Regions from separate parts of the Streptomyces sp. NPDC086554 genome, predicted to be linked through region 1. Evidence: riboswitches for the same ligand, from Rfam matches in the RefSeq annotation. Region 1 holds a riboswitch; each other region holds the start of a gene.
The links. A riboswitch is a leader RNA that binds a small molecule or an ion and turns the genes downstream of it on or off. The one in region 1 is predicted to bind cobalamin.
Positions count from the first base shown of each region.

Region 2: another riboswitch for cobalamin. It lies ahead of AB0O76_RS37820 (cobalamin biosynthesis protein); the one in region 1 lies ahead of AB0O76_RS33120 (ABC transporter substrate-binding protein).
Region 3: another riboswitch for cobalamin. It lies ahead of AB0O76_RS26530 (CbtB-domain containing protein); the one in region 1 lies ahead of AB0O76_RS33120 (ABC transporter substrate-binding protein).

Region 1 covers NZ_JBFBJK010000024.1:44,262-50,246, forward strand. The annotation lists gene AB0O76_RS33105 (VWA domain-containing protein) at 1-1,044, shown strand, start outside; gene AB0O76_RS33110 (ABC transporter ATP-binding protein) at 1,048-1,815, opposite strand; gene AB0O76_RS33115 (iron chelate uptake ABC transporter family permease subunit) at 1,812-2,771, opposite strand; gene AB0O76_RS33120 (ABC transporter substrate-binding protein) at 2,828-3,841, opposite strand; cobalamin riboswitch at 3,934-4,121, opposite strand; gene AB0O76_RS33125 (VOC family protein) at 4,119-4,562, opposite strand; gene AB0O76_RS33130 (helix-turn-helix domain-containing protein) at 4,568-5,434, opposite strand; gene AB0O76_RS33135 (haloacid dehalogenase-like hydrolase) at 5,620-5,985, shown strand, end outside.
Region 2 covers NZ_JBFBJK010000033.1:24,013-29,997, reverse strand. The annotation lists gene AB0O76_RS37840 (class II aldolase/adducin family protein) at 1-297, opposite strand, end outside; gene AB0O76_RS37835 (lysozyme) at 475-1,215, shown strand; gene AB0O76_RS37830 (inorganic phosphate transporter) at 1,417-2,685, shown strand; gene AB0O76_RS37825 (hypothetical protein) at 2,698-2,934, shown strand; cobalamin riboswitch at 3,033-3,186, shown strand; gene AB0O76_RS37820 (cobalamin biosynthesis protein) at 3,309-4,334, shown strand; gene AB0O76_RS37815 (cobyric acid synthase) at 4,331-5,839, shown strand; gene cobN (cobaltochelatase subunit CobN) at 5,836-5,985, shown strand, end outside.
Region 3 covers NZ_JBFBJK010000017.1:33,566-39,550, forward strand. The annotation lists gene AB0O76_RS26515 (NACHT domain-containing protein) at 1-1,777, shown strand, start outside; gene AB0O76_RS26520 (alpha/beta hydrolase) at 1,684-2,190, opposite strand; gene AB0O76_RS26525 (histidine phosphatase family protein) at 2,145-2,726, opposite strand; cobalamin riboswitch at 2,876-3,018, shown strand; gene AB0O76_RS26530 (CbtB-domain containing protein) at 3,058-3,288, shown strand; gene AB0O76_RS26535 (CbtA family protein) at 3,303-4,112, shown strand; partial or broken gene AB0O76_RS26540 (MFS transporter) at 4,695-5,894, opposite strand.

The DNA of each region.
Region 1 (5,985 bases):
GTCACGCTGGAGGAGAACACCGTCGTGGCGTACAACGCCGGTTACCCGTGCGGGGCTCCGAGCGACGACAAGGGCTGCGCGAGGACCAGCAAGCCGCACACCCCGCTGGCCTCCTTCTATCCGAAGGACGGGGTCCCGTTCTCCGAGCACCCCTACATCGAGCTGAACGGCATGACCGGGGCGCAGAAGGCGGTCTCCGGTGACTTCCTCGACTATCTGCGCACTCCCGCGGTGTTCAAGGAGCACTTCGCGCCGTACGGCTACCGCACCCACGAGGGCAAGGTCCTCAAGGGAACCGGGCAGGTCGCCGAGGCCAACGGAGTCCTGCCCGATGCCCCCTTCACCCCCATGCGGATGCCCGAGGGCGAGGTGCTCGACCGGCTGCTCGAACTCTGGCCCACGCTCCGCAGACGCGCCAATGTCCTCACCGTCATCGACACGTCCGAGTCGATGAACAGCGAGGTGCCGGGTACGGGCGACACGAAGATGGAGCTGCTCAAGCGGGCCGAGCCCGCCCTGTTCGGGGAGTTCGACAAGAGCGACCGGGTCGGCCTCTGGAAGTTCTCGGACGCCGATGTCCTCGGCGGCGGCAAGGACTACAAGGAACTCGTGCCGGTCGGCCCGTTCGACGGAAAGCTGGTCGCGCCGTCCGGCTCGACCCGCTCGAAGGCGCTGACCGACAACGTCGCCGGTCTTGAGCCGGGCGGCGCGACCGGCCTCTACGACACCCTGGACGCCGCCGTGAAGACCCTGCGCGAGGACTACGACCCGGCGGCCATCAACGCGGTCGTGCTGCTGACCGACGGCGTCAATGAGGACAGCAACAGCCTGTCCCTCGCCAAGCTCCTGAAGCGGATCGGCGATCGGGGACAGCCGCAGATCCGGGTGTTCACGATTGCCTACGGCGACAAGGCGGACGAGAAGGACGCCGGGGGCAGGACCGTCCTCCAGGAGGTCGCCTCGGCCACCGGGGGACGGGCGTACGACGCGAAGAACCCCAAGATGATCAATGACGTGATCACCAGCGTGATCTCCAATTTCTGACCCTCATCCCCGGAGAAACCGCACCGACGGCCGCCCGTCCACGGCCCCGGTCACCACCGCCCGCACCCCGTACACCTTCGCGATCAGCTCCTCGGTGAGCACATCGGCGGGGGTGCCCGCCGCGTAGGCCGTGCCCTCGTGCAGGACAAGGAGCTGGTCGCAGAACATCGCCGCCAGGTTGAGGTCGTGCAGGGCGATGACGCTGGTCACGTGGAGGTCGGCCACCAGGGAGAGGAGGTCCAGCTGGTGGTGGATGTCCAGGTGGTTGGTGGGTTCGTCCAGGAGGAGTTCGCGGGGGTTCTGGGCCAACGCGCGGGCTATCTGGACGCGTTGGCGTTCGCCGCCGGAGAGGGTGTGCCAGGACTGGGCGGCGCGGTCGGTGAGGCCGGTGCGGGCGAGGGCCTCGGACACCGCCTCGTCGTCCTGCGCCGAGGGCGGGGACCAGGCCCTGCGGTGCGGGATGCGACCCAGGCGTACGACATCTCGTACGGTCAAGTCGACCTGGGCCACGGCGTGTTGGTCGACCACGGCCACTCTGCGCGCCACCGTGCGGCGGCCGAGTTCCGGCAGCGGGCGGCCGTCCAGGGTGACCACCCCCGAGGCCGGGGAGAGGACACCGGCGAGCAGGCGCAGGAGGGTGGACTTGCCCGAGCCGTTGGGGCCGAGGAGACCGACCGTCGCGCCCGGCGGCGGGGCGATGCTCACCCCGTCGACGATGAGGCGCCCGCCCGCCCGACGGCTGACCCGGTGCGCCGACAGGCCGGTGGTCATAGGGCAGCCTTCCGAGTGCGGTAGAGGACCAGGACGAACGCGGGGACGCCGATCAGGGACGTCACGACTCCCACCGGGACCTCCTGCGGGTCAAGGACCGTGCGGGCCAGTGTGTCCACCCACACCAGGAACACCGCGCCCGCCAGCGCCGTGACCGGGAGCAGTCGCGCGTGCCCGGAGCCGACCACCGCGCGGGCCGCATGCGGCAGGACCAGGCCGACGAAGCCGATCGCGCCCGCGCTGCTGACCAGGACCGCCGTCAGCAGGGCGGTGACGGAGAGCAGGATCAGACGGGTGCGGGCCACGTGGACACCCAGCGTCGCCGCCGCGTCCTGGCCGAACGCGAAGGCGTCCAGGGTGCGGGCCTGCGCCAGGCAGACGGTGAGCGCCGCCAGGAGGACCGCCGCGCAGATCCATACGTCCGTCCAGCCCACCCCGCTGAGCGAGCCGAGCAGCCAGAAAAGGACACCGCGCGTCGTCTCCGCGTCGGCCGCCGTCAGGATCACGAACGAAGTGAGCGCCGAGAACAGCTGCATGGCCGCGACCCCGGAGAGCACGACGCGGTCCGCGCTCCCGCCCAGCGCATGACTGAGCAGCAGGACCAGGGCGAACGAGCAGATGGCGCCGGCGAAGGCACCCGCCGAGACCGACACGACTCCCCCGCCGACCCCGAGGACGACGACCGCGACGGCTCCCGTGGACGCACCGGAGGAGACGCCGAGGACGAAGGGGTCCGCGAGCGGGTTGCGCAGCAGGGACTGGAGGACCGTCCCGCAGACCGCGAGGCCCGCGCCGCACACCGCGGCGAGCAGCGTGCGCGGCATCCGCAGGTTCCAGACGATGCCGTCCCGCAGCGGTGTGAGCCGTGTCTCTCCCCCGCCGAGGTGCGCCGCGACCGCCGAGAACACATCCGGTACGGAGATGGCGGCGGGGCCGATGGTGACGGCCACCGCCATGGAGAGCGCGAGCGCGGCGGCGCCCGCCGCCCACAGGAGGGCGCCGCGCGCATGCGTCACTTGGCGAGCCCGAACTCGCGCAGCGCGTCCGCCACTTGCTCCACCCCGTCCACCGTCCGGATCGTGGGGTTCATCGCCTGGCCGCTGAGCAGGACGTACCGCTTCTTCTTCACGGCGGTCAGATTCTTGGTGACCGGGTTGGACTCCAGGAACTTGATCTTGTTCTTCGCGCTCTCGGCCGTCTGCGACTTGCGGGTGAGGTCGCCGATGACCAGGACGTCGGGGTCACGGTCCGCCACCGTCTCCCAGTTGATCTGGGGCCACTCCTCGCGGGTGTCGTCGAAGACGTTCTCGGCGCCGAGCTCGCGCGTGATGATGCCGGGGGCGCCGCAGCAGCCCGCGATGTAGGGGGCCTTGGAGTCGGAGAACCAGTAGAGGAGCGTGGTGTCGGACGCGTCGATGTCCTGCTTGGCCTTCGCCAGGCGGGACTTCAGGTCGGCGACCAGGCGCTCGCCGCGCTTCTGCACCCCGAACGCCCGCGCAAGGTCACGCACTTCGCCGTACACGGTGTCCATGGTGAGCGTCTTGACGCGGCGGCCGTCGCCGTCGCCGGTGTTGTCCTTGCCCGCACAGTCGGTGGGCGAGACGTACGAGGGGACGCCGAGCTCGGTGAACTTGGCGCGGTCGGCGACGCCGCCCTTGCTCACCGTCGCCAGGAAGGAGGCGGTGACGAAGTCCGGCTCCTGGGCGAGGACCTTCTCGAAGGAGGGGTAGCGGTCGGAGAGGCGCTCGACCTTGGCGTTGTCCTTCTCCAGGCCCTTCAGGACCGGGTCGGTCCAGGTGCCGGTGCCTGCCATGCGGTCGGCGAGGCCGAGAGAGAGCAGGATCTCCGTGGAGCCCTGGTCGAGGGAGACCGCCCGCTGCGGCGGCGCCTCGATCTCCGACTTCTTGCCGCAGGAGGTGAGCGTCAGTGGATAGCCGGCGGCCTTCTTGTCCGCGGTGGAGGGCGTCGACGAGCCGCCGCAGGAGGTCAGCGTGACGGCCAGGGCCGTGCTGAGGAGGACGGACATACGTACACGACGGGCTGTGGAGGACACACGATCCCTTGAGTCTCATGGCTCATACGCGGAGCCCGGCCTGCTTGATCACCTCCGCCGCCCGGTGCGCGGACAGAGGTGCCAGCAGGTCTTCGGACTCGGGGATCGGCCGGACGGAGCGCCTTCCCAGGCGTCCGTGGACGCCCAGTGGCCTTGGCCCCGCCCGTTCCCCCTCACCGCTGCGCGTCAGTTCCGGATTCGCACCGGATTCCCTGGCCCTGGTGTGGGTTTGACTGGCGTGCGCAAATTATCACGCGGGCCGCGGCGAGCCGCGGTAGGTGCCGAAGGACCACTTGTTGCCCTCGGGGTCGGCGATGGCGAACTCCCGGCTGCCGTACGGCTCGTCCACGATCTCGCGGATGATCTTCACTCCGGCGTCGGTGAGGCGCCGGTAGAGGTCGTCGACGTGGTCGGTGACGACGTACGCCCCGAAGGTGCCCGGCCTCAGGCACCAGTCCTGGGACTTCTCGTCGTACGAGCCGAGCATGACGGCGCCGCCCTCGGGCCAGTCGAGCTCGGCGTGGGCCACGCGGTCGCCGTCCTCGTAGACGGCGGTGCGCAGGAAGCCGACCGTGCCGACGAGGAAGTCGATCAGGGCGGGTGCGTCGTTGGCCTGGAGGGTCGGCCAGACGTCGGGGGCGCGCTCGGCGGGGGTGGATGTGGGCTTGGTCTGTTGCTTCTCGGTGGTGTTCATGGCTCCTACTCTTCGCCCCCGCCATGGCTCCCGGCTTGGATATTCCGGCACTCTTCGGCCAGCCAGCCGCTGGGGCTCGTGCCGGTGTACTGACGGAAGTCCCGCACCAGATGGGAGTGGTCGTAATAGCCGCAGTCCGCGGCGACCCGCGCCAGATCGGGCGGGGCGCCCGCGGCGACGGAGCGCACGACGGTGTTCCGCGCGCGCTGGAAGCGCATCAGACGGGAGGCCTGCTTGGGGCTGAGCCCGGTCTCGGCGCGGAAGAGTGCGGTGAGCCTGCGCTCGCTGAGCGCGACGTGCCGGGAGAGACCGCCGAGTGTGCCCGCGCCCCGGTGCCTGGCCAGCCAGGTCCAGGCCTCGGCGACCTCGGGGCGGACGGATCCGGCGGCGTCCTCGGTGGCCACGCGCTGCCTCAAGTAGGCGGACAGGGCGGCGAATCGCTCCTCCCAGCTGTCCCGCTCGCACAGCAGCTCCCGTACATCGGCGGCGCGGCGCCCCATCACATCGGCGCCGGACGTGACGATGTCGCCGGCGAGCTCGGCGGCCGGGACGCCGAACAGGGCGCGGGCGGCGAGCGGATGCACGGCGAGCTGGATGCCCGCCTCGTGCTCGGGCCTGACTACGTACGCCGGTGACTGGTGCAGTCCGCCCAGGACGATGTCCGTGCTGATCGCGTCGGCGCCGCCCGCCTGCTCGGGGGTGAGGCCGCTGACGACCGGGCCGTCGAGCGAGAAGATCAGGGTCAGATACGGCGACGGCAGGCCACGGTGCAGGCCAGGACGCTCGCCCGTGGTGCGGTAGCCGACGGCGGACACGACCATGCCGTCGAGCCGCGGGGCGGCCCGCACGAACTCTCGGGAGCCGGTCTCCATACGTTCCAGTATGCGATGGACGGGGCCCCGGCGCGGGGCGGAAGCGTTCGATGCTGCTACCCGCGCGGGGCCGCTCCATGCCCGTCACGACCGGTGACATCGCTCATGGGAATCCGGTGTCTGACCTCGTACGATGACCCGCCGCTCCGGACGGGGCGCAGACCGCTCTCAGGGGGCAGAAAAACATGGCAGTAGGAGCAAAGGGCAAGCTCGCGGTTCTCGGCACGGCGGGCGCGCTCACCGCGGCGGTGCTCGCGGGGACGGCGCTCTGGCCGGGCACGGAGGCGACGGCGGCGGGCTCCTCCGTCAAGACCGCGGCCGAGCTTCCGCACTGGCCGAAGCCGGTCGCCGCGAAGCTCGGCAAGGTGATCTCGGAGAACGGCCACAAGGGTGCGTACGCCGTCTTCGACGCGGACAACACGACGTACCGCAACGACCTGGAGGAGTCGCTCCTCCCCTTCCTGGAGATGAAGGGGGTGCTGACCCGCGCGTCGATGGACCCGTCCCTCAAGGTCATCCCCTTCAAGGACACGGCGCAGCACAAGGAGAGC
Region 2 (5,985 bases), on a different contig from region 1:
GGTGTGGACCACGGCTCCGGCGCAGGTGTTGCGGTAGATCGCGAGGTGCATCGGCAGTTCGCTGGTCGGGGCGAGGTCGCCGAAGAGCCGCTCGCCGTCGAGGTCGACGCCGACCGCGTCCCGCGGCGTGAGGCGGCCGTAGGGGACTCCGCTCGGGGTGACCAGGATCGTGCCGCCGACGCGTACGGAGACATTGCCCGACGTGCCGACCACCAGGCCGTCCGAGACGGTCCTGCGAGCCGCCGCGACGAGATCGCCCCAGGCCCGTTCCACCGCGTCCTGCCGCTGCTCAGTCATGCCGTGATCCTGCCAGCCGGGGTCGCGTCGGCGCAGTGCGGAGTCGGGGAGTCCGAAACGGCATGAATGGGCATACATCCCCCTCTGGCAATGATTGGCTGGCGATCGACCGGCATGCGGTGATCTTCCAGTAACCTCTGGGGGATTTGTCGTGCACGTCGCCATCCGGGGGGAAATATGGCTCGTGATCACAAACCGTCCCGTCGCCGTGCCCGCGTCATCGCGGCCTCAGTGGCAGCACTGGCCTTGGGCGGGACCGCCCTCGCCGAGATTCCGGTTTCGGCGGCGGGCAAGCCGAAGGGCCACGACGTCTCATCGCACCAGAAGAACGTCAACTGGCAGAAGGCCAAGAGCAAGGGCGCACGCTTCGTGTACGTGAAGGCCACCGAGTCCCACACGTACCGCAACCCCTACTTCAAGCAGCAGTACAACGACTCCCGCAACGCGGGCATCGTCCGCGGGGCGTACCACTTCGCCGTACCGAGCAAGTCGTCCGGCAAGAAGCAGGCCGCGTACTTCATGCATCACGGCGGGCGCTGGCGGGCGGACGGCTGGACGCTGCCGCCCGCGCTCGACATCGAGCACAACCCCTACAGCAAACGCAAGTGCTACGGCCTCAGCAAGACCGGCATGGTGAACTGGATCAAGTCGTTCAGCAACGAGGTGCAGCGCCAGACGGGGCGCCGTCCCGTGATCTACACGACCACCAAGTGGTGGAACAATTGCACGGGCGGCAGCCGCGCCTTCGGGGTGAATCACGCACTGTGGCTGGCGCGCTGGTCGTCGACGTCGGGGACGCTGCCCAAGGGCTGGTCGTACTTGACCTTCTGGCAGTACGACAACAGCGGCAAGCTGCCGGGTGATCAGAATCTCTTCAACGGCTCGATGAGCCAGCTGAAGAGGTTCGCCCGCGGGTAGCCCGAGGGGAGCCAGCACCCTTGGAAGCCCGGATTCCGGGCCTCGTGCCGCCACTCCTGACGATCTCCGTCACGGTTCCGACGGAAGCGGAGTGGCGGCACTTCGGTTCGAGTCACCGCACGGCCCGGCCCAGTTCACTTTCCGTTCACTCAGGTTGCCTACGTTCCACATGCCACTGACGTCCAACAGAAGCCTGGGTAAATGGAACACATCACGCTTCTCCTCGGGATCGTGATCGTTACCGCTCTCGTGTTCGATTTCACGAACGGTTTCCACGACACAGCCAACGCGATGGCGACCACCATCTCGACCGGCGCTCTCAAGCCCAAGACGGCGGTGGCCATGTCCGCCGTGCTGAACCTCGTCGGAGCTTTCCTCTCCGTCGAAGTCGCCAAGACGATCTCCGGCGGCATCGTCAACGAGGACGGACTGAAGACAGAGGTCATATTCGCGGCCCTGGTGGGCGCGATCCTCTGGAATCTGCTGACCTGGCTGGTGGGCCTGCCCTCCAGTTCCTCCCACGCACTCTTCGGCGGCCTCATCGGCGCCGCTGTCATGTCGATGGGCTGGTCGTCGATCGACGGCGGCACCGTCGTCACCAAGATCCTGATCCCGGCCATCGCCGCGCCGCTCGTGGCGGGTCTCGCCGCGATGGCGGCCACGCGCCTGACGTACCGGATCGGCCGCAACACCGACACCAAGGCCACCGCCAAGGGCTACCGCGCGGGCCAGATCGCCTCCGCCGGCCTCGTCTCGCTGGCGCACGGCACGAACGACGCGCAGAAGACCATGGGCATCATCACGCTCGCCCTGGTCACCGGCGGCGTCCTCAACCCCGGCGCGAACCCCCCGATGTGGGTCATCGTCTCGGCCGGTGTGGCCATCGCGCTCGGCACCTACCTGGGCGGCTGGCGCATCATCCGCACCATGGGCAAGGGCCTCACCGACCTGCAGCCGCAGCAGGGCTTCGCCGCCCAAACCAGCGCCGCGACGGTCATCCTCGCCTCGTCGAACATCGGCTTCTCGCTCTCCACCACGCAGTCCTGCTCCGGCGCCGTGATGGGCGCGGGCCTCGGCCGCAAGGGCGGTGTGGTCCGCTGGTCCACGGCGACCCGCATGTTCGTCGCCTGGGGTCTGACCCTCCCGGCCGCCGGTCTGGTCGGCGCGGGGGCCGAGTTCCTCACCAAGCAGGGCCCCTGGGGCATCGGGGCGACCGCCGCGCTCCTGGTCGGCGGCGCGACCGTCATCTGGGTGCTCTCCCGGCGCAACGCCGTCGACCACACGAACGTCGCGGACGACGAGATCGGCGGCTCCGGCGCGGAGCCCGCGGGCGTCGTCACCACCGCGATCGCCGCCGTCACGCCGCCGCCCACCGGTGCCGCCGCGACGGCCACCGACGACGACCACGTCAAGGCCACCATCCCGGCCCCGACCGGCCCTGTGGCGGATCCCGCCCGCGCCACGGTGTAAGGACAGATCAGCATGGACATCGACTGGGCAGCTCTCGGCTCCGTCTTCGGAGTCAGCCTCGCGGTGACAGTGGCCCTGGTGGGCCTGTTCACCCTCGGCATCGTCGGCCTCTCCAAGCACGAGGCGGCCACCTCCGGCGCCTCTTCCGCCACGGGCGGCAACGCGGTGGCGGCGCGCGCCGGCGCGTACCTGTGCTTCGCGCTGTGCACGGCCGCGGTGGCGTACGGGATCTATCTGATCGTCGCCTGACGACCGGAGTTCGAGGTGGGGTGCGGGACGCTTCGGCGCCTTGCACCCCACCTTCGTATGTGGGCCTTGGCACACTCTCCCGTCGCAGGTCAACGGCGAGTTGACGGGCGTTCGCGGGCGTGGTGGACTGCCGGAGCCATTACGGCGGCAGAAGAGGAAGCCGGTGCGAATCCGGCGCGGTCCCGCCACTGTCACCGGGGAGACGACGTCCCCCGTGAGCCAGGAACTCTCGCCCGCCGATCACGTCGAACCAGGGCGCGGACACCCTGAGTGAGGACATATCGCCATGCGCGGCCGCCCGTTGCCGGTTCCTGTGCCCCCGCCCTTCCGGGCCGGGCCCGTCGCTCCCCTTCACGTAGCGGTCGGCTGAACCCATGTGTGCCGATCGCGACTTCGCGTACGGCGCCGCCGCCGGGCTCCTCGGTGACCTGCTCCTCGGCGATCCCCGCCGCGGGCATCCGGTCGCCGCGTTCGGGCGTGCGGCGGGTGCCGTCGAGCGTGTCCTGTGGCGGGATCACCGCGGGTGGGGTGCGCTGCATGCCGTGGTGTGCGCCGGCGGGGCTGCGGGTGCCGCCGCCCTTGCCTCTTCTCTTGTACGTCGTCGCTCGCGTGCCGGATCGGTCGCGCTGACCGCCGCCGCGACCTGGGCCGTGGTCGGCGGGACCTCGCTCGGGCGTGAGGCGCGGGCCGTCGGCGGTGCGCTCGCCGCCGGGGACATCGAGGTGGCGCGGGAGCGGCTGCCGCATCTGTGCGGGCGGGATCCGCAGGCGCTGGATGCCGACGGCATCGCGCGGGCCGTGGTCGAGTCCGTCGCCGAGAACACGTCCGACGCCGTCGTGGGGGCGCTGGTCTGGGGGGCGTTGGGCGGGGTGCCGGGGCTCGTGGGGTTCCGGGCCGTGAACACGTTGGACGCGATGGTGGGGCACAAGTCCGCGAGGTACCTCCGGTACGGGTGGGCGTCTGCTCGGCTCGATGATGTTCTGGGGTGGCCGGGGGCTCGGCTTACCGCCCTGCTGGCGGCTGCTGCGGGGGATTCGCCGTCCGGGGCGCTGCGGGCCTGGCGTGAGGATGCCGCTGCGCATCCGAGCCCTAACGCGGGGCCTGTAGAGGCGGCCTTTGCGGGGGCGTTGGGGGTGCGGCTCGGGGGGACGCTCTCGTACGGGGGGCGGGTTGAGCATCGGCCCGTTCTGAACCGGGGTGGGCGGGACGTTGCCGTGGCTGACATCGAGCGGGCTGTGCGGCTGTCTCGGCGGGTCGGCTTGCTGGCGCTGGGGGTTGCCATTGCCGCCCGTCGGAAGCGGAGCCCGGCAGTTGGGGCTGTGCCCACCCGTTCCGCCCTGCGGAACGCCTGCCCACAGCCAGGACAGCACGGGCAGCACAAGCTGGGAGGACGCTCATGAGTGGCGGGCTGCTCGTCGCCGGGACCACATCAGATGCCGGGAAGAGCGTCGTCACCGCCGGGATCTGCCGGTGGCTGACCCGCAAAGGCGTGTCCGTCGCGCCGTTCAAGGCGCAGAACATGTCGCTCAACTCCTTCGTCACGCGCGAGGGCGCCGAGATCGGGCGGGCGCAGGCCATGCAGGCGCAGGCCGCCCGCGTCGAGCCGACCGCGCTGATGAATCCCGTACTGCTCAAGCCGGGCAGCGACCGCAGCAGTCAGGTCGTGCTCATGGGCAAGCCCGTGGGCGAGATGAGTGCGCGGGGCTATCACGGTGGGCGGCAGGAAGCGCTGCTCTCCACCGTCGTGGGATGTCTTGAGGAACTTCGGGGCAGCTATGACGCCGTGATCTGCGAAGGCGCGGGCAGTCCCGCCGAGATCAATCTGCGGCGTACGGACATAGTGAACATGGGGATCGCGCGGGCCGCCCGCTTCCCCGTCGTCGTGGTCGGCGACATCGACCGTGGTGGCGTCTTCGCCTCCTTCTTCGGCACGACCGCGCTGCTCAGCGCCGAGGACCAGGAACTGGTCGCCGGGTATCTCGTCAACAAGTTCCGGGGCGATGTCTCGCTGCTCGAACCCGGGCTCGACATGCTGCAAGGACTCACCGGGCGGCGCACGTTCGGTGTGCTGCCGTTCCAGCACGGTCTGGGCATCGACGAGGAGGACGGGCTCCGGGTGTCCCTGCGGGGTGCCGTGCGGGAGTCCGTCGTCGCTCCCCCGGTCGGTGCGGACGTGCTGCGGGTCGCCGTCTGTGCCGTACCGCTGATGTCGAACTTCACGGACGTGGACGCGCTCGCCGCCGAACCCGGTGTCGTCGTGCGGTTCGTGGACCGGGCCGAGGAGCTCGTCGACGCCGATCTCGTGGTCGTGCCGGGGACGCGCGGGACCGTGCGTGCCCTGGAGTGGCTGCGCGAGCGCGGGCTCGCGGACGCCATCGCGCGGCGTGCCGCCGAGGGGCGTCCTGTGCTCGGGATCTGCGGCGGCTTCCAGGTGCTCGGCGAGCACATCGAGGACGAGGTCGAGTCGCGCGCGGGGGCCGTGGACGGGCTCGGGCTGCTGCCCGTGCGCGTGCGGTTCGAGCGGGAGAAGACCCTCGCGCGGCCCGTCGGCACGGCCCTCGGCGAGCCCGTCGAGGGGTACGAGATCCATCACGGCGTGGCCGAAGTGCTTGGCGGGGAGTCCTTCCTGGACGGCTGCCGGGTCGGCGAGGTGTGGGGCACGCACTGGCACGGGTCGCTTGAGAGCGACGCGTTCCGGCGGCGCTTCCTCACCGAGGTCGCGCGCGCCGCCGGGCGCCGCTTCGTGCCCGCGCCCGACACCAGCTTCAACACGCTGCGCGAGGAGCAGCTCGACCTGCTCGGCGACCTGATCGAAGAACACGCGGACACGGACGCGCTGCTCAGCCTGATCGAGACCGGCACACCGTCCGGTCTCCCCTTCATCGCACCGGGGGCACCCTCATGACCGTCCTGCTTCTGTCCACCGCCGACACGGACCTGCTGGCCGCCCGTGCCTCGGGGGCCGGATACCGCATCGGCAACCCGACCCGGGTCGACGTGCGGGACGAGCTGCCCGCCCTGATCGAGGGCGCGGACATCGCCGTCGTACGC
Region 3 (5,985 bases), on a different contig from region 1:
CCTCCTCGACGCGTTCGTACCAGCCGCGTTCGGCGACGGAGGTGTCGACTCACGGTGGCGCACAGCGGACGCCAGGCGCTGGCTGGCCTGGCTTGCCCGCGAGTTGGAGCGGCGAGGGACCAAGCGGCTCGCCTGGTGGGAGCTGTATCTCTGCGTGCCGCGGGCGCTGCGGCTGGTGGCGCCCGCCCTGCTCGCGCAGGCACTCACGTTCGTACTGGCCGTCCCCATCCTGCTCTCCAGCGTCGGCGGCGACGTCTTCGTCGTCGACGACAGGCCGTCACTGGCGGCCAATCTGGTCGGCACCCTGGTCGGATTCACCGGTGGTCTTGCCCTGCTCCTGCCCGTGTCGGCGGCGCGGAGCGAAGGGGGCACGGCACTGCACCGGCAGCTCACGGTCTGCATGGCGACGGCCGCCGTGGCCAGCCTCGGGTACGCCCTCACCGGAGGCTCCGTGCAGTTCGGGCTGCAGTTCGGCACGGTCACGGACGGCTGGGCGGCCGAGTTGTTCGGGGGCGCGGTCTTCGGCGTGCTGATCGCCTTGTACTTCGGGGTTGCGGGTCTTGCCCGCCATGCGGTGCCGCTCGGGCTGCCCTGGGCGGGCAGTCCTGCCGGTCGGCTCGCGGCACAGGCCGGGGGTGGCCTCCTCGCCCTGGCAGGGCTCGTTATCGTCAGGCCATGGCTGTTCGGGCACGACCTCGGCACGTGGCCGATGGTGGCCGGTGCCCTGTGCTTCACCGCGGCCCTGTGCCTGTGGGCGGCAGCGAGGCGACAGGGGGTGCGGACGGCCGTTTCCCATGTCGGTGAGGGCCGTATCGCCCGGCGTTTCGTGACCGGGCTTCTGCACGGCTGGGCTGTGTGCCTGCTTGTCGGAGTGGCGGCAGGCGGGACGGTGGGCGCCGTCGGCTACGCGTTCTCCGCGGTGGAGACCTCCAGGGCGCCCGACCTGGACGGCACGCGGCTTGGGAAGTGGTTGCACCAGGAAACACCTGACGGCGTCCGCACCGTCGAGTCCTCGACGGAGATCGCCGGCATCCTGGTGTACCCACACGGAGGCGCCCGGCTCACGGCATATCCTCACGGCAGCCATCCGCCGAGCTGCGACCAGAAGTGCGAGTCGTTCGACACACGGGTGACCTTCCGCGTTGCCCAGGGCGACCTGCGCATCCTCGTCGACGGCCATACCGCGGCCGATGCGGTGAACATGCTGCCGGAGCTACCCAGGCAGTCTCGGACCTGGCTCGCTCAGAGCGCCGCCCGGCACCCGCTCGACCGGTTCCTGCTCCCCGGTGCGATGGGCGGAGTCCTGATCGCGCTGATCGGCGGCCCTGCTTCGGGTCTCTATCGTGCGCTCAGTGCTCCCTCCGATCTCATCCGGGCGGCCAATCCGCAAGTCATCCTGCGCACGGACCGCATGGCGTCGCTTTCCCGGTCCGGAGTCGTGGCGGTCATGACGGGCGGGGTGTGTGTCCTCCTGGCCTGGGCGTTCGCGTCGCGGGGCGGGCTCGACCATGTCGCGGCGCAGATGTGGGTGCCGATGGGCACCGCCGCACTCGCGCTCACCGCTTGGGGGCAACTGGCCGTTGCCCGTGTCTGGCTGGCCCTGACGCGGCGGCTGCCCTGGCGAATCATGACGTTCCTCGACGAAGCGCACCGCAGGGGAGTGCTACGGCAGTCCGGCGCTCACTACGAGTTCCGCCATCTGCGCATGCAGCAGCGGCTCGCCTCGGCCACCGAGGTGTCGCAGGAAGACCCCCGGGCCACCGCGCCCACGGCATGACGGCCCAGGCAAACGAACCCCGGCAGGGCGCCGTTGACCAGGTAGGCGTCGACGGAGCGGTCGATGCAGGCCGAGTTGGAAGCGTAGGCGCCGTGGCCGGTGCCCTCGCGGATCAGTAGCGATCCGCGCTCCAACTGGGCTTGGACCGCCTGGGCGTTGCTCAGGGGGGTCGCCGCGTCGTCTGTGTAGGAGACGAGGAGTACGGGTGCCGCGCCGGGCGCCCTGATCGGCCCGACGTCGCCCCTGGGCGGCACCGGCCAGGTACCGCAGTCAAGCATCGTCCAAGCGTTGACGCGGCCGAACACCGGTGAGCGCTCTACGGGTACGGGGCGGAGGTCATCCCCGCTCTGCAGGGCTGACGAGGTCCCTACGACGCCTCCGGTGCCAGGGCGTCTCCGCTGCGGACGTTCCATCGCCCGGTGCGGCCGCTGAGTCGGGTGGCGGTGAGCGGGCGGATGTCCAGTCGCCAGAATGCCTGATCGGGTGCCGAGAGGGCGTGGACGAGGGCCGCGCGGATCACGTCCGGCTCGACGACGGCGACGACGTGCCCGGCCGGGCTGCCCAAGGTGTCGAGCCAGGCTGCGACGCGGAGGCGTACGTCGTGCAGTGATTCGCCGCCGTGGGGTACGGCAGTTGGATCGTCCAGCCAGAGAGCGACGGCCTCCGCTTCGGCGCTCGCCACGGAGTCCAGCGTCTGTCCCTGCCAGCGGCCCATGTCGCAGGCGGCGAGGGCGGCGAGAGGTTCGGCGGGGGCAAGCCCGAGTGCCTGGGCGGTCCGGCGGCAGCGTGGGGACGGTGAGGTGTAGGTGGCAACGGCTGGGGGGAGTGAGCCGGCGGCCGCCTCGGCGCGTGCGATTCCCGCCGGGTCGAGAGGGCTGTCGTCGTCGAAGCGGACCTCCTTCAGAGCCTGACTCGTGGCGGGAGATACCAGCGTGAGACGTACGGTCATCGGTTCCTCCGGAGGGCCTTCGCGTGGCCGTTGACCCGCGGCGGCACCCTACCTGTGGGGGGGCGTGTCGGCGTGACGGGGGCGTACGGGCGTGATACGGGACTCACGCCCTTGGCCGGAGGGTCGGCGCGCGGTACGGTCACGGCGAACATCTCAACAGAACGTACAGAACGTGACGACGGCGAGACGGAAGTCCGGTGCAAGTCCGGCACGGTCGCGCCACTGTGAGCCGCAGCGGGATCCTTCGAGGGTGACGCCGTGGTGAGTCAGACCCGTGGACCGTCGTCCTGCACCACCGTATGGGACGCGTGTTCCCCGAGGAGGTTCCACCATGGCCGAGGCCGCCGTTTCTGCTGCCGCTTCCGCTCCTGCTGTTCCTGCAACACCGACTGCTCTGCCCGTACGGGCCGTCCTGCCCTGGGCGCTGTTCGTCGGACTCCTGGCGCTGATCGCGCTGTACTTCGTCGGTGCCGAGCAGGGTGCCACCTCCGTGTTCGCGGGCACCGACGTGCACGAGTGGGTCCACGACGGGCGTCATCTGCTCGGCTTCCCGTGCCACTGAGAGGCGACAAGTACGTGCACGCCTCAACTGTGAGAAATCTGCTGGTCCGTGGCATGCTCGCGGGCCTGATCGCCGGACTCTTCGCCTTCGGCGTGGCCTACTCGATCGGTGAGCCGCCCGTCGACGGCTCGATCGCGGTGGAGGAGGCCCAGGCCGCCCGCGACGCGCCCCACGCGGGGCACGGCGGCGCCGCGTCCGAGGAGGCCGCCGAGGAGGAAGAAGCGGTCAGCCGCACGGAGCAGTCGACCGTCGGTCTGGCCACCGGTGTCCTCGTGTACGGGGTCGCGCTGGGCGGCATCGCGTCCCTGGCGTTCTCCTTCGCCCTGGGCCGCATCGGCCGGTTCAGCCCACGGGCAACTGCGGCGCTCACGGCGGCCGCCGCCTTCACCACCGTCTACCTCGTGCCGTTCCTGAAGTACCCGGCCACCCCGCCCGCGGTCGGCAACCCGGACACCATCGGGAAGCGAACCATGCTGTTCTTCCTGATGATCCTGCTCAGTGTGCTGCTCGGCATCGCCGCAGTCATCATCGGGCGGCGACTGGCACCGCGTCTGGGCAACTGGAACGCGACGCTTGCCGCCGGGGCGGGGTTCATCGCCGTGCTGGCTGTCGCGTTCGTGTTCCTGCCCGCGAACGACGACGCGGTCAAGGCCGGATTCCCCGCAGCCCTGTTGTGGGAGTTCAGAGTCGCTTCACTGGCGATCCAGGCCGTGCTGTGGGCGGTCTTCGGCATCCTCTTCGGAGGCTTGGCACAGCGGCTCCTCGTCCCGCGGGCGGCCGACGCCAAGACCGAGGCCGAGCAGCCGACACCAGCCGTCGCCTGACCCTACGTACGGCGCGACGCACCGGCCCAAGCCCCGCCAACCCCTTTGGGGTCGGCGGGGCTTGGGCTTGGTGCGCCACGGTGGGTCCCCTCAGGCGGCGTCCTCGCGAGTGAAGTGCAGGGCGTCCCGGCCGGCTCGTCGTCTTCGCCCATCGCAGCGGCCTCGCCCCCGGCGACGTAGGGCGAGAGGTCAGTGGCGGACGTGGAGTGCGTCCGCCATGGGGCGGTGGCTGTGCCGCCAACCGGCGCCCACGGCAAGGGCGTCGACGATGTGCGGGTGGTCGGGGGCGAGGCCCGCATGCTCGTGCTCGATCGCCGGGTCGATGGTTGAAGCGCCCTTCGGGCTGGCCGCCGGGTTGATGGTTGAAGCGCCCTTCGGGCTGGCCGCCGGGTTGATGGTTGAAGCGCCCTTCGGGCTGACCGTCGGGTCGATGGTTGAAGCGCCCTTCAGGCTGACCGCCGGATCGACGGCCGAAGCACCACCCTTCGGGCTGACCGCCGGATCGACGGCCGAAGCACCCCTCGGCCGGATCGCAGGATCGACGGCTGAAGCATCCCCCGGCCCGACCGCCAACTCCCCGGCCCGCGCGGGCCACAGCCGCAGTGCCCCCACGGCCGCGCCCAGCGCGATGGCGCCAAGGGCGGCCACGGCCCACCCGAGCCCGGCCGCCCCGCCCAGCCAGCCCGCCAGCGGATACGTCAGCAGCCAGCACGAGTGCGACAGCGAGAACTGTGCCGCGAACGCCGCCGTCCGCTCCTCCTTCGGAGCCGAACGCCGGATCAGCCGCCCGGCAGGTGTGAGCACCATCGAGCACGCGGCCCCGAACGCCGCCCACGTCACAAGGAGCGCGGGCCAGCGCCAACTCCCGCCCTGCCCGGCTGTGACGACTCCGAGCCCCGCGAACATGGCCACGAGGAGCAGCGCCCCGCTCAGCATCACGGTCCGGTCCCGGACCCGGTCGAGCGCGCGGGGCAGGATCAGCGCGACGGCCATCGAACCGCCGCCGTAGAACCCGAGGGCAAGGGACACCGAGCCGACAGAGAGCCCGAACATGCCCTGCACGTACACCACGGAGTTCACGGTCACCATGGCGCCGGCGGCCGCGACCGCGAGATTCAGAGCCAACAGGGATCGCAGCTGCGGCACTTGGAAGAAGAGTCGGCTGCCCGCCATGGCCTTGGCGTAGATCGGCCCCGTGCGTGGAGCGGCGGTCGGCTTCGGCAGCGCGACGGAGACGACAAGCGCCGCCGAGCCGAGGAAGCCGACCATCGTGCCGGTGAACAGCCAGTTGTACGTCATCACGGTCAGCAGCAGACCGGCGAGCGCGGGGCTGAACAGGCTCTCCAGGTCGTAGGCGAGCCGGGAGAGCGACAGTGCCCGCGTGTAGTCGCGCTCCTTCGGCAGTACGTCCGGGATGACGGCCTGGAAGGCCGGGGTGAACGCCGCCGATGCCGACTGGAGCAGGAAGATCAGGACGTAGACCTGCCAGACCTGCCCGACGAACGGCAGGCACAGCGCGACCCCCGCCCGGATCAGATCGGCGCCCGCCATCAGCGTGCGGCGTGGCAGCCGGTCGGTGAACGCGGCCATTGCGGGGGCGATGAGTACGTACGCCGCCATCTTGATCGCGAGTGCGGTGCCGAGCACCTCGCCGGCGCTGTCGCCCGCGATGTCGTAGGCGAGCAGGCTGAGCGCCACCGTCGCCAGACCGGTGCCGCTCAGGGCGACGACCTGCGCGGTGAAGAGGTGACGGTAGGTGCGGTTGCGCAGAACGGACAGCATGCGGAGGGCTCCCCGGTCGTAGGGGCAATCGGCTGCTCCGCCAGCTTAGCCGTTGTGTGCGCATCTGCGCACATGACAATGGGCGTCTTCT